DNA from 2 places in the Clostridium bornimense genome. Region 1 is predicted to be linked to the other one. Evidence: riboswitches for the same ligand, from Rfam matches in the RefSeq annotation. Region 1 holds a riboswitch; the other holds the start of a gene.

The links. Region 1 has a riboswitch for glycine ahead of CM240_RS13850 (serine hydroxymethyltransferase). Riboswitches for the same ligand answer to the same signal wherever they lie in the genome.
Region 2: linked by a shared signal. The riboswitch ahead of CM240_RS05740 (alanine/glycine:cation symporter family protein) and the one ahead of CM240_RS13850 (serine hydroxymethyltransferase) in region 1 are both predicted to bind glycine.

The regions. Positions count from the first base shown of each region.
Region 1 is NZ_HG917869.1:99,558-115,060, forward strand. It holds gene CM240_RS13805 (adenylyl-sulfate reductase subunit alpha) at 1-809, shown strand, start outside; gene CM240_RS13810 (indolepyruvate ferredoxin oxidoreductase subunit alpha) at 793-1,107, shown strand; gene cysD (sulfate adenylyltransferase subunit CysD) at 1,125-2,024, shown strand; gene CM240_RS13820 (DUF2292 domain-containing protein) at 2,024-3,421, shown strand; gene CM240_RS13825 (4Fe-4S binding protein) at 3,440-4,288, shown strand; gene CM240_RS13830 (bifunctional glycosyltransferase family 2/GtrA family protein) at 4,585-5,673, shown strand; gene CM240_RS13835 (phosphodiester glycosidase family protein) at 5,660-6,586, shown strand; gene CM240_RS13840 (hypothetical protein) at 6,567-6,956, shown strand; gene CM240_RS13845 (GtrA family protein) at 7,074-7,520, shown strand; glycine riboswitch at 7,834-7,917, shown strand; glycine riboswitch at 7,921-7,997, shown strand; gene CM240_RS13850 (serine hydroxymethyltransferase) at 8,087-9,331, shown strand; gene gcvT (glycine cleavage system aminomethyltransferase GcvT) at 9,345-10,436, shown strand; gene gcvH (glycine cleavage system protein GcvH) at 10,476-10,859, shown strand; gene gcvPA (aminomethyl-transferring glycine dehydrogenase subunit GcvPA) at 10,897-12,207, shown strand; gene gcvPB (aminomethyl-transferring glycine dehydrogenase subunit GcvPB) at 12,211-13,629, shown strand; gene lplA (lipoate--protein ligase) at 13,657-14,655, shown strand; gene lpdA (dihydrolipoyl dehydrogenase) at 14,674-15,503, shown strand, end outside.
Region 2 is NZ_HG917868.1:1,299,696-1,315,198, reverse strand. It holds gene CM240_RS05805 (aconitate hydratase) at 1-509, opposite strand, end outside; gene CM240_RS05800 (ferredoxin) at 782-979, opposite strand; gene CM240_RS05795 (SDR family oxidoreductase) at 1,064-1,798, opposite strand; gene trmB (tRNA (guanosine(46)-N7)-methyltransferase TrmB) at 1,859-2,509, opposite strand; gene CM240_RS05785 (ATP cone domain-containing protein) at 2,676-2,942, shown strand; gene CM240_RS05780 (3-hydroxybutyryl-CoA dehydrogenase) at 2,991-3,839, opposite strand; gene CM240_RS05775 (electron transfer flavoprotein subunit alpha/FixB family protein) at 3,933-4,943, opposite strand; gene CM240_RS05770 (electron transfer flavoprotein subunit beta/FixA family protein) at 4,964-5,743, opposite strand; gene CM240_RS05765 (acyl-CoA dehydrogenase) at 5,759-6,898, opposite strand; gene CM240_RS05760 (short-chain-enoyl-CoA hydratase) at 6,917-7,702, opposite strand; gene CM240_RS05755 (redox-sensing transcriptional repressor Rex) at 7,831-8,457, opposite strand; gene abc-f (ribosomal protection-like ABC-F family protein) at 8,621-10,537, shown strand; gene CM240_RS05745 (polysaccharide deacetylase family protein) at 10,551-11,405, shown strand; gene CM240_RS05740 (alanine/glycine:cation symporter family protein) at 11,456-12,835, opposite strand; glycine riboswitch at 12,894-12,992, opposite strand; gene CM240_RS05735 (DHH family phosphoesterase) at 13,272-14,237, shown strand; gene CM240_RS05730 (radical SAM protein) at 14,269-15,165, opposite strand; gene CM240_RS05725 (nitroreductase family protein) at 15,174-15,503, opposite strand, start outside.

The DNA of each region.
Region 1 (15,503 bases):
TAAGAACAGAAGGTATTGATAATAGTAAGAATGATGATCTTAAGAAAGCATATTTAAATATGGCACCAAGCCAAACTTTAAAATGGGTTGAATCTGGTAAAAATCCTAGTGAGGCTAATGTAGAAATAGAAGGTACAGAACCTTATATTGTTGGTGGACATACTGCTAGTGGATATTGGGTTGATAGTAATAGAAGAACTACTATAAAAGGGCTTTATGCAGCAGGAGATGTTGCTGGAGGTTGTCCTCAAAAATATGTAACAGGAGCATTAGTAGAAGGAGAAATAGCTGCAAAAGCTGTTATAAAGGATTTAGAAAATTATACTGCCACAGTAGTAGATGAAATAGATAATTTTGTAGCAGAAAAGAAAAAAGAGGTAGAAAGCTTCTTAAATAATGAAGAAGGATTATTTTCTATAGAGGCTATAGAAGAAGCAATGCAAAAGGTAATGGATAGTTATGCTGGTGGTATAAGTACTAATTATCAGTATAATGAAAAGCAATTAAAAGTAGCTGAGGAGAAAATAAATCAAATAGAAAAACTTACAGATAGTCTAAAAGCTAATGATTTTCATGAACTTATGTTTATATATGAAATAAAGGAGAGGCTAGTAATTTGTAAATCTGTTATAGCTCATTTAAATGCTAGAAAAGAGACAAGATGGCATAGCTTTGCAGAAAATCTTGATTATCCTAATAAAGATGATAAATGGCTTAAATATGTAAATTCTAAGGTTGTTGATGGAAAGATTGAAATTATTTTAAGAGATTTAGTAGGCAGGGGGGAAGTATATGAGCATAGCAATTAATAAAGAAAAATGTGTTGGATGTAAAGGCTGTACGAAGGTTTGTCCAGGAAGCCTATTGGAAATAGACGAAAATAATAAAGCTTATATAAAATATCCTAAAGATTGTTGGGGCTGTTGCTCTTGCATAAAAGAATGTAAATTTAGCGCAATTTCTTTATATTTAGGAGCAGATATTGGTGGTAGAGGTAGTAAGCTATCAGTAAATATCGAAGGAGATATTGCTCATTGGAAAATAGAAGAAGGCAATGGAAATATTGAAGAGATAAATATTAATAGAAAAGATTCTAATAAGTATTAAGAAATGGGGGCAATAAGATGAGGGAATTATCACATTTAGATCAATTAGAAGCAGAAGCAATTTATATTATTAGGGAAGTGGCAGCAGAATGCGAAAAGCCAGTAATGTTATATTCAATAGGAAAGGATAGTTCAGTAATGCTACATTTGGCAATGAAGGCATTTTATCCAGAAAAGCCACCGTTTCCTTTTATGCATATTGATACAACTTGGAAGTTTAAAGAAATGATTGAGTTTAGGGATAAGACAGCAAAAGAACTAGGTATAGATATGATTGTTTATAGTAATGAGGAAGGGGTTAAAAATGGAATAAATCCTTTTGAACATGGGTCAGCATATACAGATATCATGAAAACTCAAGCATTAAAACAAGGGTTAAAGAAATATGGATTTACAGCAGCCTTTGGTGGTGGACGTCGTGATGAAGAAAAGTCTCGTGCAAAGGAAAGAGTGTTTTCTTTCCGTAATGAAGCACAAGCTTGGGATCCTAAAAATCAAAGACCTGAAATGTGGAAACTTTATAATACAAAAATAAATAAAGGGGAGAGCATAAGAGTATTTCCATTATCAAATTGGACTGAAAAAGATATTTGGCAATATATAAAAAGAGAAAAAATTGATATAGTACCTTTATATTTTGCAAAGGAACGTCCCGTTGTATATCGTGATGGCAATATTATAATGGTTGATGATGATAGATTTAAATTTTTGCCAGGAGAAAAGGTAGAGTATAAAAAAGTTCGTTTTAGAACTCTTGGTTGTTATCCATTAACAGGGGGATGCGAGTCAGAAGCAGATACTCTAGATGAAATTATAGAGGAAACTTTAGGTGCTGTTTCTTCAGAAAGAACAACTCGTGTAATTGATAATGAGGCAGCAGGAAGTATGGAAAGAAGAAAAAGGGAGGGGTATTTCTAATGAAAGGATTATTAAAATTTATAACATGTGGTAGTGTTGATGATGGAAAGTCTACTTTAATAGGACATATTTTATATGATTCAAAGCTTTTATATGCAGACCAAGCGAGAGCATTAGAACTAGATAGTAAAGTTGGAAGTAGAGAAGGAGATATAGATTATTCATTACTATTAGATGGACTTATGGCAGAGCGTGAACAAGGTATTACAATAGATGTAGCTTATCGCTACTTTACTACCGATGCCCGCAGCTTTATTGTTGCTGATACTCCTGGTCATGAAGAATATACAAGAAACATGGCTGTTGGTGCTTCCTTTGCTGATTTAAGTATTATATTAGTAGATGCAAAGAAAGGTGTTCAAGTTCAAACAAGAAGACATAGTCGTATTTGTTCACTAATGGGAATTAGATACTTTGTATTTGCTATAAATAAAATGGATTTAGTTAATTACGATGAAGAAACTTTCAATAATATAAGGGAAGAAATATATAAGTTAGCAGGAGAATTATCATTAGAAAATGTAAAAATTATTCCTTTATCTGCAACAGAAGGAGATAATTTAACTACTAAATCTTCTAATATGACATGGTATAAGGAAGAGCCACTTTTAACTTATTTAGAAAATGTTGATATCGAAGATGATAATAAGGAAGAAGGATTTTATTTACCAGTACAAAGAGTTTGTAGACCGAACCACACGTTCAGAGGTTTTCAAGGAGAAATTGAAAGTGGAGCTATTGCTGTAGGGGATGAGGTTGTTACATTGCCAAGTAAAGAAAAGGCAGTAGTAAAGACTATATTAAACGGAAGCGAGAATGTAAAAGAAGCTTATAAGGGCCAAGCTGTAACTATACAACTAGACAAGGAAGTTGATATATCAAGAGGTTGTGTAATATCTAAGGGTGCTAATATAAATATCAGCAATTTAATAACAACAAAAATCTTATGGATGGATGATAATAACTTAGTACCAGGAAGAGAGTATTTTATTAAGATAGGTACAAAATTAGTAGTAGCAGAAGTAAAGGACATAATATATAAGATTGATATAAATACTGGGGAACATTTAGATGCTGAAGAATTGGTGAAAAACGAAATAGCTTTATGTGATATTAAGATTTCAGAAAAAATAATAGTAGATGAATTTAAAAATCATAAAACTTTAGGTGAGTTTATTTTAATAGACCGTATTACTAATATGACTTCTGCTTGTGGTGTTATTGAAAAAATTACAGTTGGAGATAACGATGAGGATAAAATACAAACAAACCTTGACAATAAGTTAAAAATTGTTAAAAATCAAATAGAGGACATTAACTCTGGAACTATAACACTTATTGTAGAAAATGGAGAATTGGTAGCCATTGAAAAGAATGAAAAAATAATATTAGACTAGTTTATTGGGGGTAAAGCTATGGCTGTAAATAAGAAAAGACAAGGTGAATTAAAGGCAGTAGGAGCACTATTACAAAATGACAAGGAGCATTTTGCTGTTAGATTTTTAAGTAGAGCGGGAAATTTTACGACAAAAGAAATTGAAGCATTATCAATTATTGCAAATAAATATGGAAGAGGTTATATGGGATTAACCACTAGACTTCAAATGGAGATTCCTTGGATAAAGGATGAAGACATAGAAACTGCCCTTGAAGAAGCTGAAAGTTTAGGACTTAGACATGGTGGAACTGGAAAGAAGATAAGACCATTAGTAGCTTGTAAAGGTACAGTTTGTTTACATGGAAATATTGATACTCAAAAATTATGTAGAGAATTAGAGGACAAGTATTTTGCAAAAGATACATTAGCAAAATTTAAAATAAATGTTGTGGGATGTGCTAATAACTGTGCTAAAGCAAATATTAACGATATAGGTATTATAGGAAGAAATGTACCAGAGTATGTAGAAGAAAAATGTGTTGGCTGTAGTATGTGTACAAAGGTGTGTAGACAAAAAGCATTGACACTAGAAAATAAGAAGATTATTTTTGATAGAGATAAATGTGTAGAGTGTGGAGATTGTATAAGAGAATGTAAAGTTGGTGGATTTATTTCAAAAGAACAAGGAGCAGAAATCTTTGTTGGTGGTAGATTTGGTAGAGAAATGAGAATTGGGAATTCTATAGGAAAAATCGTAAAAGAGGATGAAATTATTGAAACAGTAGATAAAATAATTGCGGCCTATGAAAAGGTGGGTAATCCTGGAGAAAGATTATCTAAGGTTGTAGAACGAGTTGGAGTAGAAGAATTTATAAAGTTAATATAGAAATAAAAAAGGGACTGTTGTCTCTTTTTTTATTATATAATAGCCAAAGGAAAGTAATAAAAATTGATGTATATTGTTCATGTACTTCTTATGTGCAAAAAGAGAGGATTCAATTATTTTGAACCCTCTCTTTTTTAATATAAAAATACACATAGAATACATATAAAAAACACCATAGGTTGATAGAGTGAAGATTATATCTAGTGATATTATGAAGTTAAAATAAGAAAACAATTATAGGTGATTATTTAACGATGATTAGCTATTTGTTATAAAAAGTAAAGGGAGGGTATTGTATGAGTGAAGAATTAAACAAAAGTGAACCGATAATAATTATTCCAGCATATTGCCCTGATGCAAGGCTACTAAAGTTAATAATTGAGATACACAAGCTAAAGAATTTACCTATTGTAGTTATTGATGATGGAAGTGGCAAAAAGTATAAAAAGATATTTTTAGCTGTGGAGGAAGTGCCCAACTGTATCGTTTATTATCATGAAAAAAATCAAGGAAAAGGTAGTGCACTAAAAAATGGCGTTAGACTTGCATCGCAAAGATATCCTAAAAATCTTGGCTATGTTACTGCTGATGCTGATGGACAACATTCTGCTAAGGATATTATAAGGATTGCTAATAGTATTACAGAAAATAAAGAAGAAATATTAATAGGAACAAGGGATTTTTCTTCTGATAATGTGCCATTTAGAAGCAAGTTAGGAAATGCTATTTCTTCTTTAATGTTTTATTTTGTAACAGGAATTAGGTGCAAAGATACACAAACAGGGCTCAGAGGAATAACAAGAAAAAATGAAGAAGAATTTTTATGTTCTGAGGGTACTAGATATGAGTTTGAAATGAATTTTCTTATTAATGTTGCAAAAAAACATATTGGTATAACAGAAGTACCTATTGAAACAATTTATTTAGAAGAAAATAAGTCCTCTCATTATAATGCTATAAAAGATTCTTTCCGCATTTTTACTGGTATATTTAAATTTGCTGGATCATCAATAGTAAGTGCAATAATAGATTTAACAGTGTTTTCTATTCTCACTAGTGGAATGCTATATACATCTTCACTAGGAATTATTGAAGCAACAATAATGGCAAGGATATGTTCTGGGATTATTAATTTTCTACTTAATCAAAGATGGGTATTTAACGGAAATAAAGATACTAGGGAAGCTATAAAATATGGAATGCTTTTTATTATTCAGATGGGGGCTAGTGGATTTATAGTATCTAGATTATCTTCCGAGTTCGTAAATTTGACAGTAACTAAGATAATAGTTGATAGTATATTATTTTTTATTAGCTATTTTATTCAAAAACATTTCATATTTAAAAAAAGAAGTAAGGAGAGAAAAAAAGTTGGAGTTTTTTAAAAAACCATATAGGTGGGCAATAATAGTCACAATTATAATAATATCTTTTTCAACTTTTGTGTTGCTAGACACCTTTGTTATACCTAAATCGAAAGAAACTGTTGAAAGTTATAACAGTGATAGTAATACAACATCAGCTAATAAGAGTGAAAGTGATACAACAAAAGAAACGGAATCTGTGGTTTCAGAGAATAGTTACTCTGATGACAATATTGAAATATCTATTGAAACAGAGAGAAAGGATGAAACAACTTATTATGTTGCGGATATTACAATAAAAGATAAGGCTTTACTAAAAACAGCTTTTGCGGAAAATACTTATGGCAGAAATATTAAGGAAAAAACATCGGAAATTGCAAAAGAGCATAATGCTATTCTTGCTATAAATGGAGATTTTTACGGATTTAGGGATGCTGGTTATGTTTTACGTAATGGAATATCATACAGGGAAACAAAGAGAACTTCTGATAATGATGAAGCTTTGGTAATTGATAACGATGGTAACTTTAAAATTATAAATGAAAATAACACTGATATGGATGAATTAGGTAGTGATATATGGCAAATAATTTCTTTTGGACCAGCATTAATTAAAGATGGGGAAATTGTAGTAGATGCTAATGACGAAGTAGCTAAGTCTATGAATAGTAATCCAAGAACTGCTATAGGACAAGTTGCACCGCTACATTATATTGCTGTTGTATCAGATGGTAGAACTAGTGAAAGTAAAGGATTCTCTCTTGAAGAGTTAGCAGAAGTATTTAAAGAAAAAGGATGCACTGTCGCATATAATTTAGATGGTGGAGGATCTTCATCAATGGTATTTATGGGGGAAGTAATAAATAAGCCTACAACAAATGGTAAGAGAATTGAAGAAAGGGAGGTTAGTGATATTGTTTATATCGGATATTAGAAAGAAGTTTTTAAAAACAATAGTAATTTTTGTAATATCAACTATATTTGCATTTATTTTTAATAAGGTCTATGGCATTTTCGGACATGGAGTTACTTCGCCTTACATGACATATATGTTTCTATATCCTTTAGTAGGAGGCGTTCTTTTCTATGGAATTATTATGTTGTTTATACCAAGTATAGTAAATAAAAAGAAATATAGATTTTTTTATAATATTTATAATTCAGGTATTGCAATATTAACAGTTGGAAGTTTATTAAGAGGAGTAATGGAGATTGCCGGAACATCTTCATTTTATCTGATGGTTTATACTCTTATAGGATGGTTATGTATTATTATATCAATAAGTGTTTTAATAATTGAATAAACAATTACTTTACAAAAAATTTTATAAAAATTTATTTATAATTAGTTAAATATGATGGTATAATATCAAAGTTAGGGTAAGTATATTTTTGACAATTAAATTATAAGGGTGATAAAAGTGGAAGAAAAGATAAACAATGATGAAGATAGTAGTAATATTGGAAAAATTATTAATATAATTAATAGACTTTTTAAATTTGCTGGTTCATCAATAATTAGTGCTGTAGTAGATTTATCTATTTTTACTGTACTTACTAATGAAATTTTATTTAGTATACCGATGAATGTAATGGAGGCAACAATCATATCTAGAATTTTTTCTGGAAGTTTAAATTTTTTCTTAAGTCAAAGATGGGTATTTAATGGAGTTGATAGGGTCTCCGATGTAATAAAATATATATTACTAGTAATTTCTCAAATGTTTTGTAGTGGATTTTTAGTATCTATATTGTCTACAAAATTTATAGATGCGACTTTTATTAAAATATTTGTAGATATTGCTTTATTTTTTCTCAGCTATTTAATTCAGAGGTTTGTTTTTTATAGATATAAGATAAAAAAATAATTTAATTTAAAATAATAATAGCAGTATGGAATGCATCGCAAATGATAGTAAATATATCGATCATTTGTAGGTGCATTTTTATTTGTGTTCCCAAAGGATACAGGTTATTATCACAAAATTTATTGTAAGATTAAATTTGTAATATAGTATCGAAAACAAGGGATATTCTTTAAAAAATAACAAATAGATAATAAATAATTTATTTTATTAAGTTTAATGTAGTGAAAACCTAAAATTATTAATAAATAAATAAAAATCGTTGACGTTAAATAAGGAATTGATTACAATAAATATAAATTCAAAATAAGTTCGGATGAAGAATTTGAGAGAGATTGTAATGTTGATACAACGCCGAAGGGGCTTAAAAACTCTCAGGCAAAGGGATCAAATTTGGACGAAACTCTGGAGAACAATGGCGTACCGACGAAGCAACTTTTTTATATATTAAGAAGGAATCTTTCAGGTTTAAGGACAGAGATAGTTGAAGATATTAAATATATCTTCTGCTATCTCTGTTTTTTTATTTTGAGATAGCAGAAGGTGCAACAGAAAGGGTGAACTTGTATATGATTAATGAAATTATGGAATCGATTTCTAAATGCGATCCAGAGGTTGGGGAAGCTCTAAAAAAAGAGATGAAAAGGCAAAGAAGGAATTTAGAACTAATTGCTTCTGAAAATATTATTTCACCAACTGTAATGATGGCAATGGCAACTGTACCAGCTAATAAATATGCTGAAGGCTATCCAGGAAAGAGATATTATGGTGGATGTGAGGAAATAGATGTAATTGAACAGTTAGCTATTGATAGAACTAAGGAGTTATTTGGATGTGAACATGCGTGTGTACAACCACATTCAGGGGCTAATGCCAATATGGCTGTGTATGCAGCATTCTTAAAACCAGGAGATACTGTATTAGGATTAAATTTAGCTCATGGTGGACATTTAACACATGGAAGTCCAGTTAATCAATCTGGCATTTTATATAATTTTATTCCTTATAATATTGATGAAAATTCTGGTGTTATTGATTATGACAAAGTAAGAGAACTTGCCATAAGACATAAACCTAAGATGATAGTTGCAGGTGCTTCTGCATATCCAAGAGAAATTAAGTTTGATGTATTTCACGATATTGCAAAAGAAGTTGGAGCAATATTATTTGTAGATATGGCACATATTGCAGGTTTAGTTGCTGCAGGATTACATCAAAGTCCAGTACCATATGCAGATATAGTTACAACTACAACACATAAAACATTAAGAGGGCCAAGAGGCGGAATAATAATGTGTAAGGAGAAATATGCAAAGGCAATTAATAAAGCTATCTTCCCAGGAACTCAAGGTGGACCATTAATGCATGTTATAGCAGCAAAAGCAGTTTGTCTTGGAGAGGCATTAAAACCAGAATTTAAAGTATATCAACAACAAGTAATAAAAAATGCTAAAGCTCTTGCAGATGCATTAATTGATGAGGGATTCAATTTAATAAGTGGTGGAACAGATAATCATTTGATGTTAGTTGATTTAAGAAATATGAATATAACAGGTAAGGAACTTCAAAATAGATTAGATGAAGTATATATAACATTAAATAAAAATGCAGTTCCTAATGATCCTGAAAGTCCATTTGTAACTAGTGGTGTTCGTATAGGAACTCCAGCTGTAACAACAAGGGGATTAGTAGAAGAAGATATGAAAGTTATCGCGAAATTAATTAAATTAACTATAACTGATTTTGATACAAAAGCTGATTATATAAGAAGCGAAGTAACAAAAATATGTGATAAGTATCCATTATACCAATAAAGGAGATGAAAATATGGAGTTAAAGACACCATTATACGATACACACGTTAAATATAACGGAAAGATAGTACCATTTGCAGGTTATTTACTTCCTGTTCAATATCAAGCAGGAGTAATATCAGAACATATGGCAGTAAGAACTAAAGCAGGTTTGTTTGATGTATCTCATATGGGTGAGATTATTTGCAAAGGTGAAGATGCTTTAAAGAATTTACAAATGATTCTTACAAATGATTTTACAAATATGGTTGATGGACAAGCTAGATATAGTCCAATGTGTAATGAAAAAGGTGGGACAGTTGATGATTTAATTGTTTATAAATATAAAGATAATATTTATTACATAGTAGTTAATGCAGCTAATAAAGATAAAGATTATAAGTGGATGTTAGATCATCAATTTGGCAATGTAATATTTGAAGATATATCGGACTCTATTTCTCAAATTGCATTACAAGGACCAAAATCTTTTGAAATTTTAAGTAAACTTACTTCAGAAGAAAATATACCTAAAAAATATTATCATTGTATCTTTAATGCAGAAGTAGATGGAATGAAGTGCATAGTTTCTCAAACAGGATATACAGGTGAAGATGGATACGAAATATATCTAAGTAATGAAGATGCACCTAAGATGTGGGATAGTTTAATGTCTGCTGGAGAAGAGTTTGGATTAATTCCATGCGGATTAGGAGCTAGAGATACATTAAGATTAGAAGCAGCCATGCCCCTATATGGACATGAAATGGATGATACAGTAGATCCATTAGAAACTGGACTAGGATTTGCAGTTAAGATGACAAAAGATGATTTTATAGGTAAAAAAGCTATAGAAGCAAAAGGTGATTTTACAAGAAAAAGAGTAGGTCTAAAAGTCTTAAAACGTGGAATAATCAGAGAACATGAAGAAGTTTATGTAGGTGAAAAGCTAATTGGACATACTACTTCAGGAACACACTGTCCTTATTTAGGTTATCCAATAGCTATGGCACTAATTGATATAGATTATACAGAAATAGGCACTAAAGTTGATGTTTTAGTAAGAGGCAGAAAAATAGAAGCAGAAGTTGTTAAATTACCTTTTTATAAAAAGGGAGAAAAATAAGAGAGAAATACTGAGGATGTTAAATTAGGAGGTATTATTATGAAATTATTAGATGATATTAAATATACAAAATCTCATGAATGGGTAAAGTTTATTGATGATGCTACAGCTTTAATAGGATTATCAGATTATGCACAATCTGAATTAGGGGACTTAGTATTTATTAATTTACCTGAAGAAGGAGATTCAGTAGAAGTAGAAACAGCATTTTGTGATGTAGAATCTGTAAAAGCTGTTTCAGATGTTTATTCACCAGTTTCTGGAGAAGTAATTGAGATAAATGAAGAACTTTTAGATAATCCTGCAATGGTAAATGAAAATCCATATGATGCATGGTTTATAAAAGTAGGAAATATAACAGATAAATCAGAATTACTTTCAAAAGATGATTACGTTAAGTTTGTTGAAAGTGAACAAGAGTAATAATCGTAAGTGAAGAACAAAAGCGAGGTGAAACAGTATGGGATCATATGTCTCAACTACTATTAAAGAAGAAAAAGAAATGTTAGATGCAATAGGCGTTAATAGTATAGATGATCTTTTTAAAAACGTTCCTGAAGAAGTGAAAATTAAAGGGGAACTAAATTTACCAGATGGACTTTCTGAAATGGAAGTCAAGAAACTTATGGAGAGTATAGCTAATAAAAATAAGGTTTTTTGTTCAATATTTAGAGGGGCAGGTGCTTATAATCACTATATACCTTCTATAGTAAATAGTGTTACAAGTAAAGAAGAATTTGTCACTGCCTATACTCCATATCAAGCGGAAATAAGTCAAGGAATATTACAATCAATTTTTGAATACCAAACTATGATATGTAATTTAACAGGGATGGACGTATCTAATGCATCTGTATATGATGGTGCAACAGCAGCTGCTGAATCATTAGCAATGTGTAGAGATAGAAAGCATAATAAAGCGTATGTTTCAGCAACAACAAATCCTCAAGTTATAGAAACAATGAAAACATATTGTAGTGGTAGTGGAATGGAACTTGTTATAGTTCCAGAAAAGGATGGAGTAACAGATATAGAATTTCTTAAAAATAATTTAGAAGCTGGAGCTGCATGTTTATATGTACAACAACCTAATTTCTATGGAAATATTGAAGATGCATCAGAATTAGGAGAGTGTATACATAGTGTAGGTGGAAAGTATGTTATGGGTGTTTACCCTATTTCACTCGGGGTAATAAAAACTCCTAGAGAATATGGCGCTGACATTGCAGTTGGTGAAGGTCAACCATTAGGTATGCCATTATCATGTGGAGGTCCATATCTTGGTTTTATGGCTTCCATAGATTCAATGGTGAGAAAATTACCTGGAAGGATAGTTGGAGAAACAACTGATGTAGAAGGTAAAAGAGCTTTTGTATTAACACTACAAGCTAGAGAACAGCATATAAGACGTGAAAAAGCATCAAGTAATATATGTTCAAATGAAGCATTATGTGCATTAACTGCATCAGTTTATTTAGCAGCAATGGGTAGTAAAGGAATTAAAGAAGTTGCATCTCAAAGTATGTCAAAAGCTAAATATATGTCTGAGAAATTAAGTGAAGTTGGACAAAAACTAAAATACGATAAGCCATTCTTCAATGAATTTGTAACAATATCTGAAGCACCGGTACGAAGTGTTTTAAAAGCTTTAGAGGATAACGGAATTTTAGGTGGATATCCTTTATCTGATAATGAAATATTATGGTGTTGTACAGAAATGAACAGTAAAGAAGAAATAGATAAAGTTGTTGAAATACTTAAGGAGGTGTAGGGTATGGAATTAATATTTGAAAAAAGTTGCGAAGGAACTGGTTGTACTCTATTACCTAAATGTGATGTTGATATTTATGAAGTTGGAGATAAGGATAAGAGACAGTTAGAATTAAAATTACCAGAACTTTCAGAAAATGATTTAAGTAGACATTATACAGAATTAGTTAAGAAAACTCATGGTGTAAATGATGGATTTTATCCATTAGGATCTTGTACTATGAAATATAACCCTAAAATAAATGAAGATATGGCTAAGTTGCCTGGATTCACAAAGATACATCCATTACAACCGGAAGATACTATGAAGGGTTGTATTGAGGTAATGGAGTTAACAAAAAAATATTTATGTGAAATAACAGGAATGGATGATATGACTTTACAACCAGCAGCAGGAGCACATGGTGAGTTTACAGGATTATTACTTATTAAGGCATATCATGAGAGCAGAGGAGACTTTAAAAGAAAAAAAATTATAGTACCTGACTCAGCACATGGAACTAATCCTGCTAGTGCAGTAATGGCTGGATTTACTGTTGTAAGTATTCCATCAGGAGAAGATGGATTAGTAGATTTAGAAAAACTAAAAGAAGTAGTTGGAGATGATACTGCTGGATTAATGTTAACTAATCCTAATACAGTAGGATTATTTGATAAGAATATTCTTGAAATCACTAGAATAATACATGAAGCTGGTGGATTAGCATATTATGATGGTGCAAATTTAAATGCTATCATGGGTGTAGCAAGACCTGGAGACATGGGATTTGATGTTATTCATACTAATCTCCACAAAACATTTTCAACACCACATGGTGGTGGAGGTCCAGGAAGTGGTCCAGTAGGATGTAAGAAAATATTATCTAAATTCTTACCAAACCCTTCAATAGATGAGGATGGAAAATTTGAATATAGATTAGAAAGTATAGGACAAGTCAAGAGCTTCTACGGAAATTTTCTTGTAGTTGTTAGAGCCCTTACATACATTGCAACTTTAGGAAAAGAGGGAATTCCCGAGGCAAGTAAAAATGCAGTGTTAAATGCAAATTATATGATGGCAAAATTATCTGATTTATATACTATGGCATATAACGAGACATGTATGCATGAATTTGTTATGAGTCTTGAGTCATTAAAGAAAGAAACAGGAATATCTGCTATGGATATAGCAAAAGGATTGTTAGATAAAGATATTCATCCACCAACAATGTACTTCCCATTAATAGTACATGAAGCTTTAATGATAGAGCCAACAGAAACTGAATCAAAGAAAACATTAGATAATGCTATTGAAGTTTTACGTGATTTATATAATACAGCAAAAAATAGTCCAGATCAATTACATGAAGCTCCGATTTCAACAGCAGTTAGACGACTTGATGAAGTTAAGGCGGCACGTAATCCAATATTAAGATATAAATAAAATAAGACTTGAAAGAGAGTGGTTATTATGATAGAAAAAATTACTTATATAGAAACTGAGAACACAAATCCATATCATAATTTAGCTCTAGAAGAAATGTTGCTAGAGAATGTAGAAAAAAATCAGTGTATTTTATACTTATGGCAAAATAAGAATACTGTGGTTATTGGTAGAAATCAAAATAGTTGGAAGGAATGCAAAGTAGAGTTTTTAGAAGAAAACGGAGGCAATTTAGCTAGAAGACTATCTGGAGGAGGCGCAGTATTTCATGATTTAGGTAACTTAAATTTTACATTTCTTGTGCATAAAGAAAATTACAGTGTTGAAAGGCAACTTCAAGTGATTATAAAGGCATTAGAGAAATTTGGATTAAAGGCGGAGAAAAATGGTAGAAACGATATAACTATAGATGGAAGAAAATTTTCAGGAAATGCTTTCTATCAAGTAAAAGATAATTGTTATCATCATGGTACATTAATGGTTAATGTAAACATGCAGGATTTATCTAAATATTTAAATGTGTCAAAAGATAAATTAAAATCTAAAGGGGTAGACTCTGTAAAGTCTAGAGTAATAAATTTATCTTCCTTATGTGAAGAGATAACAATATCATCATTAAAAGATAAGCTCTTCGAAGCTTTTGGTGAAACTTATAATTGTACTCCAGAAAGGTTAGATGAAGAGTGTATTGATAAGGTGTTGCTACAAGAAAAAATCGAAAAGTTCGGATCATGGGATTGGAAGTATGGAAGAAAAATAAATTTCCAATATGAGATAAGTAATAGATTCGATTGGGGAGATATTCAACTACAGTTTGGTGTTAAAAGTGGGGTTATAGATGAAATAGGAGTATATTCTGATGCTATGGAACAAGACTTTATATTAAATCTCGCACAACTTATTAACAATACAATTTTTAACAAAACAGCAATTTGTGAGAAATTATCTAAGTATCAATGTAAAGAAGCTATAGAAGAAAAAATGCTAAATGATATTGTAGACTTGATAAAAGAGCAAGACATATAGAGAGAAGGTGTAGAGTAAATGGACACTAATTATGACTTAATAGTAATTGGAGCTGGTCCTGGCGGATATGTTGCAGCTATTAAAGCTGCAAAGCTAGGAATGAAGGTGGCGGTAATTGAAAAAGGAGAACTTGGTGGAACTTGTTTAAATCGAGGATGTATACCAACAAAATCTTTAATTCATGCTACAGAATTATATAGAAAAATGCAGCATAGTGAAGAATATGGAATTATACATAGTGAAATAAGTTATGATATAGAAAAGATTTTTTCATATAAAGATGGAGTTCTTGAAAAATTAAGAGGTGGAATAGGTCAATTATTTAAAGCTAATAATATAACTTTATTTAAAGGTACGGCAAAGATTTTCAAAGATAATATTGTTAAGGTAAGAACGTGTGATGATTTAATAGAACTTAAAGGAACTAAAATTTTGATTGCTACTGGATCTAAACCAGCTATACCTAAAATTCCGGGAGTTAATACTCCCGGGGTAGTTACCAGTGATGATTTATTAACAAATCCTAATATCAATTGTGACAATTTAATTATTATAGGGGGAGGAGTTATCAGTGTAGAATTTGCCACTATATTTGCTTCCTTAGGTAAAAATGTAACTATAATCGAAGCAATGTCTAGAATATTACCTAGTATGGATAAAGAAATTTCTCAGAATTTAAAAATGATATTAAAGAAAAGAAATGTAAATATTCATACAAATGCGATGGTTGAAAGTATATCAAAAGAAAATGATAAGCTAATATGTAGTTTTAAGGAAAAAGAAAAATTACATACAGTTGAAGGTAATTCAATTCTTTTAGCCATCGGAAGAAGTTCCTCTATTGATGA
Region 2 (15,503 bases), on a different replicon from region 1:
GCAACACCTTTATTTAATTTACCTTTTAAATTAACTTTTACTATTTCTGGCATTGTTAAGTAGTATTCACCACCGCCCATTGCCACAGCAACATCTAGTCCACCTGCTCCAATGGCCAACATTCCAATTCCACCACCAGTAGGTGTGTGCGAATCTGATCCTAATAATGTATATCCAGGAACACCAATTCTTTCTAATTGAACCTGATGACATATACCATTACCTGGTTTTGAAAAATATATTCCATGTTTTTTTGTTACAGTTTGTATATATGCATGATCATCTGCATTTTCAGGACCACTTTGCAACATATTATGATCTATATATGCAATTGATTTTTTAGTTTTTACTCTATCTACTCCTAAAGCTTCAAATTGTAAATAAGCCATTGTTCCTGTTGAATCTTGAGTTAGTGTTTGATCAATTTTTATTGCAATTTCTTTTCCTGTTTTCATTTCACCTTTAACTAAATGAGCTTTAATTATTTTTTCTGCCACAGTTAACCCCATGTTTCTGATTGCCCCCTCTGTAATAAAATTATTTCTTACATAATATATTACATTTTGTTGAATATTTTTGCAAGCTATGTGTTTAATGTATTTGTAAGAAGAACGTAGTTTTCATTATAAATTACTATAATTATTTTTTCTACAACACTTTATTAGTTACATTATTTTCTTATCATTTATAACCTATTTTGCAAAATAAAAGGTACACATCTTATTATCTTCTATCATAAGATGTGTACCTTTTATATTAGGTTTACTAAATCATACATATATTAATCTTCTTTAATATCAATAGCCTCAACAGGACAACTATCTCTAGCTTCCATCGCTTCATCTATTAAAGCTTCATCTATTTCTTCTTCAATCGCTTCTGCTTTACCTTCTTCATCATCTAAATTATAAACTTCAGGACACATTGATGCACACAAACCACATCCTATGCAAGTATCTTTATTTACAATAGCTTTCATTTCGTACCTCCATACCTTTTAAACATTTTATATTAACTATCTATATTATTATGTTTAAATATATATTTTATTCATAAAATATGTTTAGATTTTTCCACCAGTTACGTTTATTATTTCTCCAGTAATAAATGAACTATCATCACTACATAAAAATAATGCAACCTTAGCAATCTCTTTTGCTGTTCCCAATCTTCCAAGTGAACACATCTCTTCTATATCTTTTTTTTCCTCTTCCGTAAAGTGTTTATTCATATCTGTATCAATGGCTCCTGGTGCAATAGCATTAACTCTTACTCCCATAGATGATACTTCTTTTGATAATGCTTTTGTAAATGCATTTATAGCGCCTTTAGAAGCAGAATAGATTGTTTCACAAGAAGATCCATGTTCCCCCCACATAGATGATATATTAAGAATAACACCTTTCGCATACATCATTGATCTCAAAACTTCCCTAGATAACAGATAAACTGACTTAAAATTAATATCCATTATATTATTAAAATCACTTATAGTAGTATCAACTAACATATTAAAAGAAGATATTCCGGCATTATTTACCAACACATCAATCTTACCATATTTACTTATTATTGAATCTATCATTGAAACAACAAATTCTTCATTAGATACATCACCAATAAACCTCTCTACAATACCATATTGCTGCAATTCATTGAAAGTTATATCACCATATTCTGTATCATTTTTATAATTTATAATAACTGTAGCACCATTCTTTATGAACTCTTTTGAGATTTCTTTTCCTATCCCCTTAGATGCTCCTGTAATTAATGCTACTTTTCCATCAAGTTTCACTTTTTTCACCTCTATCTAAAAATAACTCAGCATCTTAACTGAGTTAATCTTAATATCATACTATATAATTGCTTTTAAGCACTTTATCTTAATACCCATATCTGAAAACATTTTTTCATGTTCTGTTTCTACATTACCTTCGAAGTCGCTATTGTGTAAATCATAGGTTATGTATTTAATATCCATATCACATTCTTTAAAATACTCTAATGATTCTTCAAATAGATTATCATCATCAGTCTTAAACCATATCTCCGTTCCTGGCTTTGAGAAATTTTTGTACTGTAATAATTGCCTTGTATGGGTTAACCTTCTTTTCTTATGTCTTTCTTTTGGCCAAGGATTACAAAAGTTAATATATATTCTACTTATTTCATCCTTATCAAAAATTTCATTAATAAGTGCAATCTCAAATGCCATTAGTTTTACATTATCTAAATCAACACCATTATCAATATACTCTTTTTCTATATTTCTCTTTGCTAATACTAATACTTCATCTTTTATATCTATAGCTATATAATTAATATTTTTATTTTTTGATCCATGAACTGAGACAAAAGTTCCTTTACCACATCCAAGCTCTAAATAAATCGGATTATCATTATTAAATAATTGTTGCCATTTCCCTTTATATTCTCTAGGGTTTGTTATAAAAAAATCACAACTTTCAAGCTCTGGTCTCGCCCATGGTTTTCTTCTAATTCTCATAATAATTCACTCCATCTTTTCTGTTTCAAAATTTATTATACATATATAATATCCTTTTATCAAATAGTAAAAGATAAATATATTAAAATCCCTATAAATATTATCATAATTTATCCGATATATTTTATATCAATATATTAATAAGTATCACATAGGGGTGACTATAATGAACGTAATAAAAAAGGATGGATCTATACAAAACCTAAATATCGAAAAAATTCAAACTTCAATAATAAATGCTTCAAATGATATAAATTTCTCTTTAAATTCATCAGACATTAAAGATATTAGCAACGAAATTATCACTGTATTGAATAAAATAAGAAAAGATAATACTTCAACATACGAATTAGTTGGTATAACAATAAAATCATTAATAAAATTAGGTTTTAGAGATATTGCTAAAAGCTATTTTTCTCATAATTTAATATAAATCAATAAAAAATGTTGCAAAGTAACTTTGCAACATTTTTATTAATTTCTATTTTGAATAATCGTAGAATCCTTTTCCACTCTTTCTTCCAAGCCATCCAGCTCTTACATATTTTCTAAGTAATGAATTAGCTCTGTATTTAGAATCTCCAGTTTCTTTAAATAATACATCCATAATAGCAAGACATACATCTAATCCAATAAGATCTCCAAGTGCTAATGGTCCCATTGGATGATTAGCACCAAGTTTCATAGCTGTATCAATATCTTCAACAGATGCTATTCCTTCTGATAGAATACCTACTGCCTCATTGATCATTGGAATTAAAATTCTATTCACAACAAATCCAGGTGCTTCAGCAACTTCAACACCTTGCTTTCCTATAGCTTCTGTAAGCTCCTTAACTGCATCAAAAGTTTCTTGTTCAGTAGCCATACCTCTTATTATTTCAACAAGCTTCATTACTGGAGCTGGATTAAAGAAGTGCATTCCAATAACCTTTCCTGGTCTCTTAGTAGCTGCTGCAACTTCAGTAATTGAAAGTGAAGAAGTATTAGTAGCTAAAATTGTCTCAGCTTTACATACCTCATCAAGTTCAGCAAAAATTTGCTTCTTAATATTCATATTTTCAACAGCAGCTTCTATAACTAAATCACAATCTGCTACATCATTTATATTAGTAGATCCTGTTATTCTAGTCAACGCAGCAACCCTATCTTCTTCTGTCATTTTTCCTTTTGAAACTAATTTATCAAAAGTTTTAGTTATCCCATTTAATCCTCTTTCAATAAATTCATCTTTTACATCTCTTAATACAACTTCATATCCTTTTACTGCAAATACTTGAGCAATTCCAGACCCCATAGTACCTGCACCAATTACACATACCTTCTTCATACTAAAATCCCCTTTCTAGCTATATATTTTAATTTAGAAGAAAGAATCAACTGAAAATTTAATAAGTCAGCTGTTCTTTCTTGTTTCTAATATCTAATCTTCCATTTTTTTAGCTTTTACTTGCTCAATAAGTTCTTTAACAACATTCTTATAATCACCTACTAAAGCAAGATCAGCTAATTTCATTATAGGTGCTGATTCATCTTTATTAATAGCAATTATATATTCTGAATCAGCCATACCACTTGTATGTTGAATAGCTCCAGATATTCCAACTGCAATATAAATTGTTGGTTTAACAGTTTTACCAGTTTGTCCAACTTGAAGTTCTTTATCAATCCAGCCTTTTTCTATCGCAGCTCTTGAACCAGCAATTTCTCCACCTAAAACATCTGCCAATTCTTTTAAAAGTTCAAATCCTTCAGCTGAACCTATTCCTCTTCCACCAGCAACTATAAAGTTAGCTTCAGAGATATCAGCAACATTCCTTTCAACTTTAACTTTTTCTATAACCTTAGTTCTTATATCACTTTCTGTTAAAGCAACTTCTACATCTACAATCTCACCTTTTCTATCACTTTCAGGAAGCTTATCAAAAACTCCTGGTCTTACTGTAGCCATTTGTGGCCTGTGATTTTCACAAACGATTGTAGCAATTAAGTTACCACCAAATGCAGGTCTAGTAGCTAAAAGATATCCACCTTCAGCATCAATATCTAATCCTGTACAGTCAGCAGTTAATCCAGTTTTTAATCTTCCAGCTATTCTTGGTCCTAAGTCTCTTCCTATGAAAGAAGCTCCAACTAAAAATACTTCTGGTTTCTTTTCATTTACTAAATCACAGATTACTTTAGTATATCCATCTGTTGTAAAATCTTTTAATAATGGACTTTCACAAACTAAAACTTCGTCAGCACCATGTGCTACTAATTCATCTGCAAGCGATTTTATATTTTCACCAAGTAATACTGCTACTACTTTAGTGTCTAATTTTTTTGCAATTTCTGTACCTTTTCCAACAAGCTCTAATGATACTTTTTGAAGTACGCCGTCTCTTTGTTCAGCAAATACCCAAACGCCACCCTTATAATCTGCTATATTCATCATTCAATACCTCCCATAATTTAGATGTAATGTTTCTCTACTAATTTTTCTACTGCATATGCTGCAGCTTCTTTTGCTGGTAAATTTTTAATCTCTCCAGCACCTTTAACTTCCTTAGTAGAACTCTTCTTAACTTTTGTAGGAGAACCCTTTAATCCTAATGAAGCCTTATCTACATCTATATCATCGGCACTCCATACCTTAACTTCCTTGCCAAATGTTTCAAATATTAACTTTGCATTCATATATCTTGGCTCATTTAATTCTTTTATTGCAGTTAATAGCACTGGAGTTTTTACTTCGATAATTTCATAACCATCTTCTAAAGCTCTATTTACTATTAATTTATCTCCTTTCACCTTAACATCTTGAACATATGTTATTTGAGGAATTCCTAAGTGTTCTGCAATTTCAGGTCCAACTTGAGCTGTATCTCCATCAATAGCTTGTCTTCCACAGAATATGATATCATATTCAAGCTTTCTTAAAGCTCCTGCAAGTGCACTTGATGTAGCAAGAGTATCTGCACCGCCAAGTACTCTATCAGTAAGTAAAATAGCTTCATCTGCTCCCATAGCCATTGCTTCTCTTAATATTTCTTCTGCTTGTGGTAATCCCATAGTAATAACAGTAACATGAGCGCCTAAGCTATCTTTTAATGCTAATGCTTCTTCTAAAGCATGTTTATCTTCTGGGTTCATTATTGATGCAACACCATCTCTAATTAATGTTCCCTTAACTGGGTCTATTTTAACAGCTGTTGTATCTGGAACTTGCTTTATGCAAACTACTATCTTCATTTATATACCCCCTCATTATCTAAAAATGCTTCCAGCGATAACCATTTGTTGTACTTGAGAAGTACCTTCATAAATTTCAGTTATCTTAGCATCTCTCATCATTCTTTCAACTGGATACTCTTTTGTATATCCATATCCACCAAACATTTGAACAGCTTTTGTTGTTACATCCATAGCTACATTTGCAGCTAAAAGCTTAGCTCTTGCAGCATCAACTGTATATGGAAGTCCTTGGTCTTTTTTCCATGCTGCTAAGTATACTAAATGTCTAGCTGATTCAATAGCTACATCCATATCAGCCATCATCCATTGTAATCCTTGGAATTTATCTAAGCTCCTACCAAATTGCTTTCTTTCCTTCATATAAGCCTTTGCTTCATTAAATGCTCCTTCTGCAATTCCTAAAGCTTGAGCAGCAATACCAATTCTTCCTCCATCAAGAGTCTTCATTGCTATTCCAAATCCCTTACCTTCTTGTCCAACTAAATTTTCCTTTGGAACTATACAATCTTCAAAAATAAGTTCAGTAGTTGATGATGCTCTTATACCTAATTTATTTTCAACTTTTCCTATAGAAAAACCTTTGAATCCTTTTTCTATTATAAATGCAGATATTCCCTTAGTTCCTTTGCTCTTATCAGTCATAGCAAATACAACAAAAGTATCAGCAACTCCACCATTTGTTATAAATATTTTTGATCCATTTAAAACATAATGATCTCCTTCTAATACAGCTGTAGTTTGTTGACCTGCCGCATCAGTTCCAGCATTTGGCTCTGTTAATCCAAAAGCACCAATTTTTCTTCCGGAAGCTAAATCTGGTAAGTACTTAGCTTTTTGATCTTTATTTCCGTGTTGATTGATTAATGATGCACATAATGAAGTATGAGCTGACAAAATAACCCCTGTTGTACCACATACTTTTGATAATTCTTCAACAGCTATAATATAAGATAATGTATCTCCACCTGCTCCTTCATAATCTGTAGCAAACGGAATTCCCATCATATTTAATTTAGCCATTTTTTCTACAGTTTCCATAGGGAATCTTTCTGTTTCATCTATTTCCGCTGCTAATGGTTTTACTTCATTTTCAGCAAATTCCCTTACCATCTTTTGAATGAACTTTTGTTCCTTTGTCAATGCGAAATCCATATTGTCCCTTACCCCCTATTATTTATTTTTAAATCTATCTAATTTTCTTTTTTCTACAAATGCTGTCATTGCATCAGTTTGATCTTCTGTTGAGAAACATTCACCAAATGCTTCTGATTCAAAAGCTAATGCTGTATCTATATCTACTTGCATACCTCTATTAATAGCTTCTTTACATAACTTAACCGCTATTGGTGCATTACTAGCTATTGTCTTAGCTAAAGCTTTTGCATTATTAAGTAATTCTTCTGGCTCATGAATAGAATTTACAAGACCTATTCTTAATGCTTCATCTGCTTTTATTACTTTTGCAGTATATACTAGCTCTTTAGCCATCCCCATACCAACTAATCTAGATAATCTTTGAGTTCCACCAAATCCTGGTGTAATACCTAACCCAACTTCTGGTTGCCCAAATTTAGCTTTATTTGATGCGATTCTTATATCACATGCCATTGAAAGTTCACAACCACCGCCTAACGCAAAACCATTTACTGCTGCAATAACAGGTTTTGATAATGTTTCGATTTTTCTAAATACATTATTCCCAAGTTTCCCAAAATTTCTTCCTTGAAGAACTGTCATATCTTTCATCTCAGATATGTCTGCTCCAGCAACAAATGCTTTTTCACCTGCTCCTGTTAAAACAACGGCTAAAACATCATCATCATTTTCTATAGTTGTAAACACTAAGTCTAATTCTTTTAATGTTTCACTATTTAATGCATTTAATGCCTTAGGTCTATTGATAGTTACAACAGCAATATTATCCTCTTTCTCAAGGATTACATTCTTTAACTCCATGACTAATCCTCCTACTTAAAATTTGTTAAACAAATAACAAATATAATTAAAAAAATTTACCCCCAAAGTATATATAATACTTACATATTATATTATATCTTCCAATGATATAGATTTCAATACAATTTTTATCTCCTGTTCATAAGATAAGATATTGTTAATAAACTTTCACTTAAATGTACATTTTCTACAATTATGTTTTCAGGAACCACTAAATCTACAGGAGCGAAATTCCATAAACCTTGAACTCCACCATCGATTAATACATTAGTAATTCTCTGAGCACTATTTTTAGGTACACATAAAATTGCTATATCCACTTTTGATTCTTTTAAAAATTTATCTAAATAATCAGTATCCATTATTTCTATATCTCTAATTTTTAGCCCGATTAATTTAGGATTAATATCAAAAATCCCCGTTAACTTAAATCCTAATTTATCAAAATTCATATAATTGGCCACAGCCTGACCAATATTACCAGCTCCGATAATTATAGTGCTATATTCTCTATTTAATCCTAAAATTTCACATATTTTATTATATAGATCCTTTACATTATATCCATATCCTTGTTGACCAAAATCTCCAAAACAGTTTAAATCTTGTCTTATCTGCGATGCAGTAAAACCAATTTTTTCCGAAAGCTCCTTAGAAGAGATTCTATCAACATCATTCACCATCAATTCTTTTAAATATCTTTGATATTTTGGCAATCTCCTCACTACTGCCATAGAAATCTTTTTTTTATCCATGTTTTCACTCCCTATATTAAATGACTTATATAAATCACTAGATTGTTAAATAATTATCTACATCTTTTAATTATACAATTTTAAAATATAAATTTATACTATAATTTAAAAACATCTACAAAAAAACTCTTTATAATAGTACAATATCTTAGAGGTGATTATTTTGTTTGTCATTAGTTGTAAAGACATCCATAAAAGCTATGGAATAAATGTAATACTAGAAAATATAACTTTTTCCTTAAATGAAGGGGAAAAATTAGGATTAATAGGTGCCAATGGTGCTGGTAAATCTACTTTGTTTAAAATAATCTCTGGTGAATTGTCCTATGATTCCGGTGAATGTTTTATAGATAAAAATAAAAAAGTGGGATATCTATCTCAACATCTCTCGTTACATAGTGATAATACTATTTACAGTGAATTGCTTTCTGTCTTCGATGAATTGCTATCAATAGAAAAGCAACTACTTGATTTGGAAGAAAAATTAAAAGAACCTTATGATGAAAGTAATTCAGATTATCATGATAAACTTATTAGCAAATTTACCACACTTACTGAACTATATTCAATAAAAGGTGGATATACTTATAAAGGTGATATATCAAAAGTACTTAAAGGGCTTGGCTTTAATGAAGCTGATTTTAATAAAAATATATCTATATTAAGTGGAGGACAAAAAACTCGTGTAGCTCTTTGTAAATTATTATTAACAAATCCAGATATCCTTCTTTTAGATGAACCTACAAATCATTTAGATTTAGATGCTATTAATTGGCTTGAAAATTATTTAAAAGATTATAAAGGTACTCTTATTATAATTTCTCATGATAGATATTTCTTAGATGCTATAACAAATAAAACTATGGAAGTATTCAATGGTACCTGTAGAATATATAATGGAAATTATACAAACTCTTTAGAAGAAAAGAAAAAAGCATATGAAGCTGATTTAAAGGCGTATAATCTTCAACAAGAAGAAATAAAAAGGCAAGAAGAAATTATTAAAAAATATAGATCTTTTAATAGGGAAAAATCTATTAAAGCTGCAGAAAGTAGACAAAAATCTTTAGATAAAATTGAACGTATAAAGGCACCTGTTAAAGAAGGACCTTCTGCTAGAATTACTTTCTTAACCTCTGTTAAAAGTGGTAACGATGTTCTTCATGTTGAAAATCTTAGTAAGAAATTTGAAACTAAAAATTTATTTTCTAATATCAGTTTTGAGATAAAAAAAGGATATAAAACTGCAATTATCGGTGAAAATGGTCGTGGTAAAACTACCCTATTTAACATAATAAGAGGTGTAATACCTAAAGACTCTGGAATTGCTGTATTAGGTAAAAATGTTAATATTGGATATTATGATCAAGAGCAAAAGAACTTATGCTTAGATAAGACTATTATTGATGAGGTTTGGGATGATTTTCCTGAACTTACTACTACAGAAATTCGTAGTGCCCTAGCTGCATTTTTATTTAGAGGCGATGATGTTTTTAAAGAGATAAAATATCTTAGTGGAGGAGAAAAATGTAGAATTAATCTATTAAAACTTATGCTATCTCAAAGCAATTTTTTATTATTAGATGAGCCTACTAATCACTTAGATATTCCTTCTAGAGAAGCTCTAGAAGATGCCATTTTAGGATATGATGGCACTATATTGGTAATTTCTCATGACAGATATTTCTTAAATAAAGTCGTTGATAGAATTTATGAATTAGAAGAATTTCAAATGAAAGAATATCTGGGGAATTATTCATACTATATAGAAAAGAAAACAAATCCAACGAGATTTGAACTAGAAGATACTTTTGATGGAAAAACTAAAACAAAAATAATAGCTGAAAAGAAAAAGAAACGTGAAGAAGAAAGAGCTCAGCGAGAAAAAAAGAAAACATTAAAAAAGATTGAAGAAGAAATATCTAATGTTGAAGATATTTTAAAGACCCTAAACGAGCAATTATGCTTAGAAGAAATTTACAGCAACCCAGAAAAATCTATTGAAGTAAATAATGAAATTAAACTTAATGAAGAAAAATTAGAATCTTTATATTCTAGTTGGGAAGAATTATCTTTATAAATTTGGGGGTTTTATGAAAAAATATATTTTTATTATCTCAACTGTAATTTCATTAATACTTTGTATATTGCTTTCTACTTCATATATAAAGTATTCAAATTTAGATTCAAAATTATCTTATGATAACTTGAATGTTAATAATATAGTATCTTCAAGGATTGAATTAAAAAAATCTTTGAATTATGTATCTAAGCCTATTTCTGATACTTTTATACCTATTTTAATGTATCACTCAATTTCAGATAGAGATCCATCTAATACATTATTAGTATCTCCTTCTGAATTTGAAAGTGAAATGGCTTGGCTTCACGACAATGGTTTTACTTCATTATCTTTAGATGAATTGTATTATTCATTAACTACTGGTAATGTTCCTGCAAAACCTGTAGTAATTACTTTTGATGATGGATATGATGATAATTATATTAACGCATATCCAATTTTACAGAAATATGGACTAATAGGCAATTTCTTTGTTATCACTGATTATATCGGTACAAAACCTGGATTTATGAATATTGATATGTTGAAAGAAATGTATTCTAATGGAATGATAATCGAAAGCCACACTTCAAATCATCAAGAACTAAAAAATATTAGTGATGATGCTAAAATATCATCTATAAAAAATGCTCAAAACTTTCTTAAAGAAAATTTAAATATAGATAGTAAATTTATTTGCTATCCAGTTGGTAGATATGATGAATCTACTAAAAATATTGTATCTTCTTTAGGGATTAAATTAGCAGTAACAACTGAACCAGGTTTGGCTAATATAAGTCAAGGATTAACTTCATTAAAAAGAGTTAGGATATCTCCAATGTCTTTAGAATCCTTTAAAAGTAATTTTCAAACTTTCATAAATTAATAAAAAGAGCTATTGTAAAACAACAATCTATGTTCTACAATAGCCTTAATTTATTCTATATTAACCTTCTCTTCCTTTATATCTTCAAAATATTTCTTTGTTTCATAAGCAACTACTCCACTCAAGCCTATTAACGCTATTAAATTTGGTATAGCCATTAATCCATTTACTATATCTGCCATTATAAATATTAAATTTAGTGGTAAAAATGCACCTATCGCTACTAATGCTATATAAATATATCTATATGGCTTAATTCCATTTATCCCAAAAATATATTCTGTACATCTTTCTCCATAATAATTCCATCCTAAAATAGTTGTGAAAGCAAAGAAAATTAATCCAATATTAACAATATATTTTCCTATATATGATATCGGTATTCCTATCATAAATGCTTCTGTAGTTAATTCTGCTCCTTCTAATGCACCATTACTCCACACATTTGTAACTACTAATGCTAGTCCAGTCATTGTACAAATTATTATTGTATCAAAAAAGGTACCGGTCATAGTTATCAATCCTTGCTTTACTGGTGAATTCGTCTTTGCAGCTGCTGCAGCAATTGGTGCACTTCCAAGACCTGCTTCATTTGAAAAAACTCCTCTTCCTACACCTCTTTGCATTGCAATAGCAACTGTTATTCCTGCACCTCCACCTAAAGCTGCCTTAGGATTAAATGCACTAGTTATTATAAGCGATATGGCATGTGGAATCTCTTTAATGTTACATATTAATAAAAGAATTACTCCTAATATATAGAATATAGCCATAAATGGCACAGCACTTTCTGCTACCTTAGATATCCTTTTTACTCCACCTAATATAACAATTGCAACAAGAATAGTTATAATAGTAGCTGTTATTACTAATGGTACATTAAACAATATTTTTGTTGAATTGGATATAGCATTTACCTGTGCAAATGTACCAATCCCAAAAAATGCAACACCAATTCCAAAAAGTGCAAAAATCTTTCCTAACCACTTTAGTCCTAATCCTTTTTCTATATAATACATAGGACCACCAGACATTTCTCCATTTTTATCTACTACTCTATACTTTATGGCTAAAACTCCCTCTGCGTATTTTGTAGCCATTCCAAAAAAAGCTGCAATCCACATCCAAAATAATGCTCCTGGTCCTCCATATTGTATTGCTGTAGCTACTCCTACAATATTACCGGTACCAATAGTAGCAGATAAAGCTGTACATAAAGCTGCAAATGAAGATATATCTCCTTTGGCTTTATCATCTGTTTTCTCTTCATCTTTTCCAAAAACATATTTTAATGCTAATGGCAATTTGAACACCTGAAGTAAATTTAACCTTATAGTCAAATATACTCCTGTTCCTACTAATAGTATGAGTAACGGTGGCCCCCATACTATATTGTTAATTTTTTCAAAGACTTCTGTTAGTATCTCCATAAATTTTCCTCCTCAACGTATCTTTTGAGAAGATTGGAGTTTATTATATTCTTTTTTACTCCTCTCCCCTGTCCTTTTACCTGAGAGTTTCGATAGTTTAATCTATCTTGCTCCTTCGGTGCTCATTCTATCAATGAGTCTCTCCAAGGGCTCGTCCAATTACGGTCCATATCTTAACGATGCCTGAAAGTTTTTTCATCTTCGGCGGACTAACCCTCTCCCGCAATCTTCATCCGAACACTTTTTATTTCTTGTAAATTATATTATTATTTCTTATTCAAAACAAGCATTTATATATAATTACTTTCAATATATTTCTTCATATTTAATATCTATTATTTCTCATTTATTATCTTATTATTTCATTATTACTTTATCTTTTTAATTGTATTATTTTTTGTTATAATTGTAATATATTTAAGGGGGTATATTTTCTATGCTTAAGCTTTCGACATTGCTAAAATTTAATAATATTATTATTCAGTGCCATGATAACCCAGATGCTGATACTATAGCCTCCGGTTACGGATTATATTGTTACTTCAAATCACACAATAAATCTGTAAAATTAATTTATTCTGGAAATATTATTACGAAACCTAATATTATACTTATGATAGATTTATTAAAAATACCTATAGAGCATGTTACTACTTTAAAAAATCCTGATCTTCTAATAACAGTTGATTGTCAATATGCTCAATCAAATGTTACAAAATTTCCTGGAGAGAATATTTGTATTTTTGATCATCATATAACTAATAATACTACTTCAGATTTTAATTGTATTCATCCTAATTTAGCAAGCTGTTCCACTCTTATATGGATGCTTCTAAATAAAGAAAATTTTTCTCTAAACAATAATATTTCTTTATCTACAGCTCTGTATTACGGATTATTAACTGACTCTAATAACTTTTCAGAGCTATATAATGAAAATGATAGAACTATGAAAGATTCTCTCACTTTTGATATTTATATTATAAAGCAACTTATTAATTCAAATTTGTCATTAAATGATTTGACAACTGCAGGGTTGGCTTTACTAAACTGCAAAATGAATAAAAAGAATAGATTTGCTACTTTTAAATCGGATCCTTGTGACCCAAATATACTAGGATTTATAAGCGATTTAGCAATCCAAGTTGATACCATTGATACTTGTATCGTTTATTATGAAAATAAAGATGGTATTAAATTTTCTATAAGAAGTTGCAATAATAAACTAAAAGCTACTGAATTAGCTGAATTTATCTCTAAAAATTATGGTTCTAGCGGCGGACATAATCATAAAGCTGGAGGCTTTATCAGTGCTGAATCTTTCTATAAAATACATAAATCTATTAATATATCTAATTATATGATTAATAAAACAGAAGAATTTTTTCTTCATATTAATTAACATAGAAGGAGTATAAGAACAATATTTGTTCCTATACTCCTTCTCCATTAAATTCTGGTATATAACTTTCTATATTAGTTCCTTCATCTTGTATAAAAGCATTTGTTATTCCTAATTTTATAGCGTAATTTATAAGACTATCATAATGTCTGTTATCTAAATATCTATTTATTTCATCATATTTACTAGCATTATTTAATGGAATATATTGATTCATTATACTGATATATATTTTATCTCCATATTGCTTATATAAATAATCTATTATTTTCTTAGAATCAAACAATAGTCCTGGTAACATTAAGTGCCTCACTATAACACCCTTTTGCAATATATTATTTTCATCAAATGTTGGATTTCCTACTTGTGATACCATTTCTTCAATAGCCTTTGTTGCAAAAATACTATATTCTTTTGCATTAGAATATCTAATAGAAAATTTGTTATTTAAATACTTAAAGTCAGGTATGTATATATCAATGTAACCATCTAGCAGTTTTAAAGTTTCTATCTTTTCATATCCACTTGTATTATATACTATAGGAATATTTAGCCCTTTGTTCTTAGCGATATCCAATGCAGATATTATTTGAGGAACATATTGTGTTGCAGTTACAAGATTTATATTATGTGCACCTTTCTCTTGTAACTCTAAAAATATCTCACTAAGTCTTAATATAGATACTTCCTTTCCAACGCCTTCTTGACTTATAAGATGGTTCTGACAAAATACACATCCAAGAGTACAATTAGAAAAAAATACTGCTCCTGACCCATTAGTTCCTGATATGCACGGCTCTTCCCACCTATGAAGTGCAGCTCTAGAAATCTTGATATCTCTTCCAGACTTGCAAAACCCAACCTTTCCTTCAAGTCTATTTATACCACATTCTCTTGGGCATAGCTTGCAACTCTCTAATAAAATCATTTTATTCATTAATATTCATTAACTCCCATTATATCATTTATATTCTTTCTCACTTTTTTCCTTGGTTTTTCATCACCACTATAACCAATAGAAATTATTAGATCTACCTCTTTATCTTTTGGTATATTTAAAATTTTTCTAATCCCTTTTTCCTTAAACCATCCAATTATACAAGTACCTAATCCTATATACGTTGCATAAAGACATATATTCTCTATCGCCATCCCCATGTCAAGAGATGTAAAATCTTTTTTCTTTACTATTTCTCCTATTTTAGATGTAAGATTTCTCTTTTCTCTTACAGCTATAATGAATGCTGGTGCTTGTAATGCAAATTT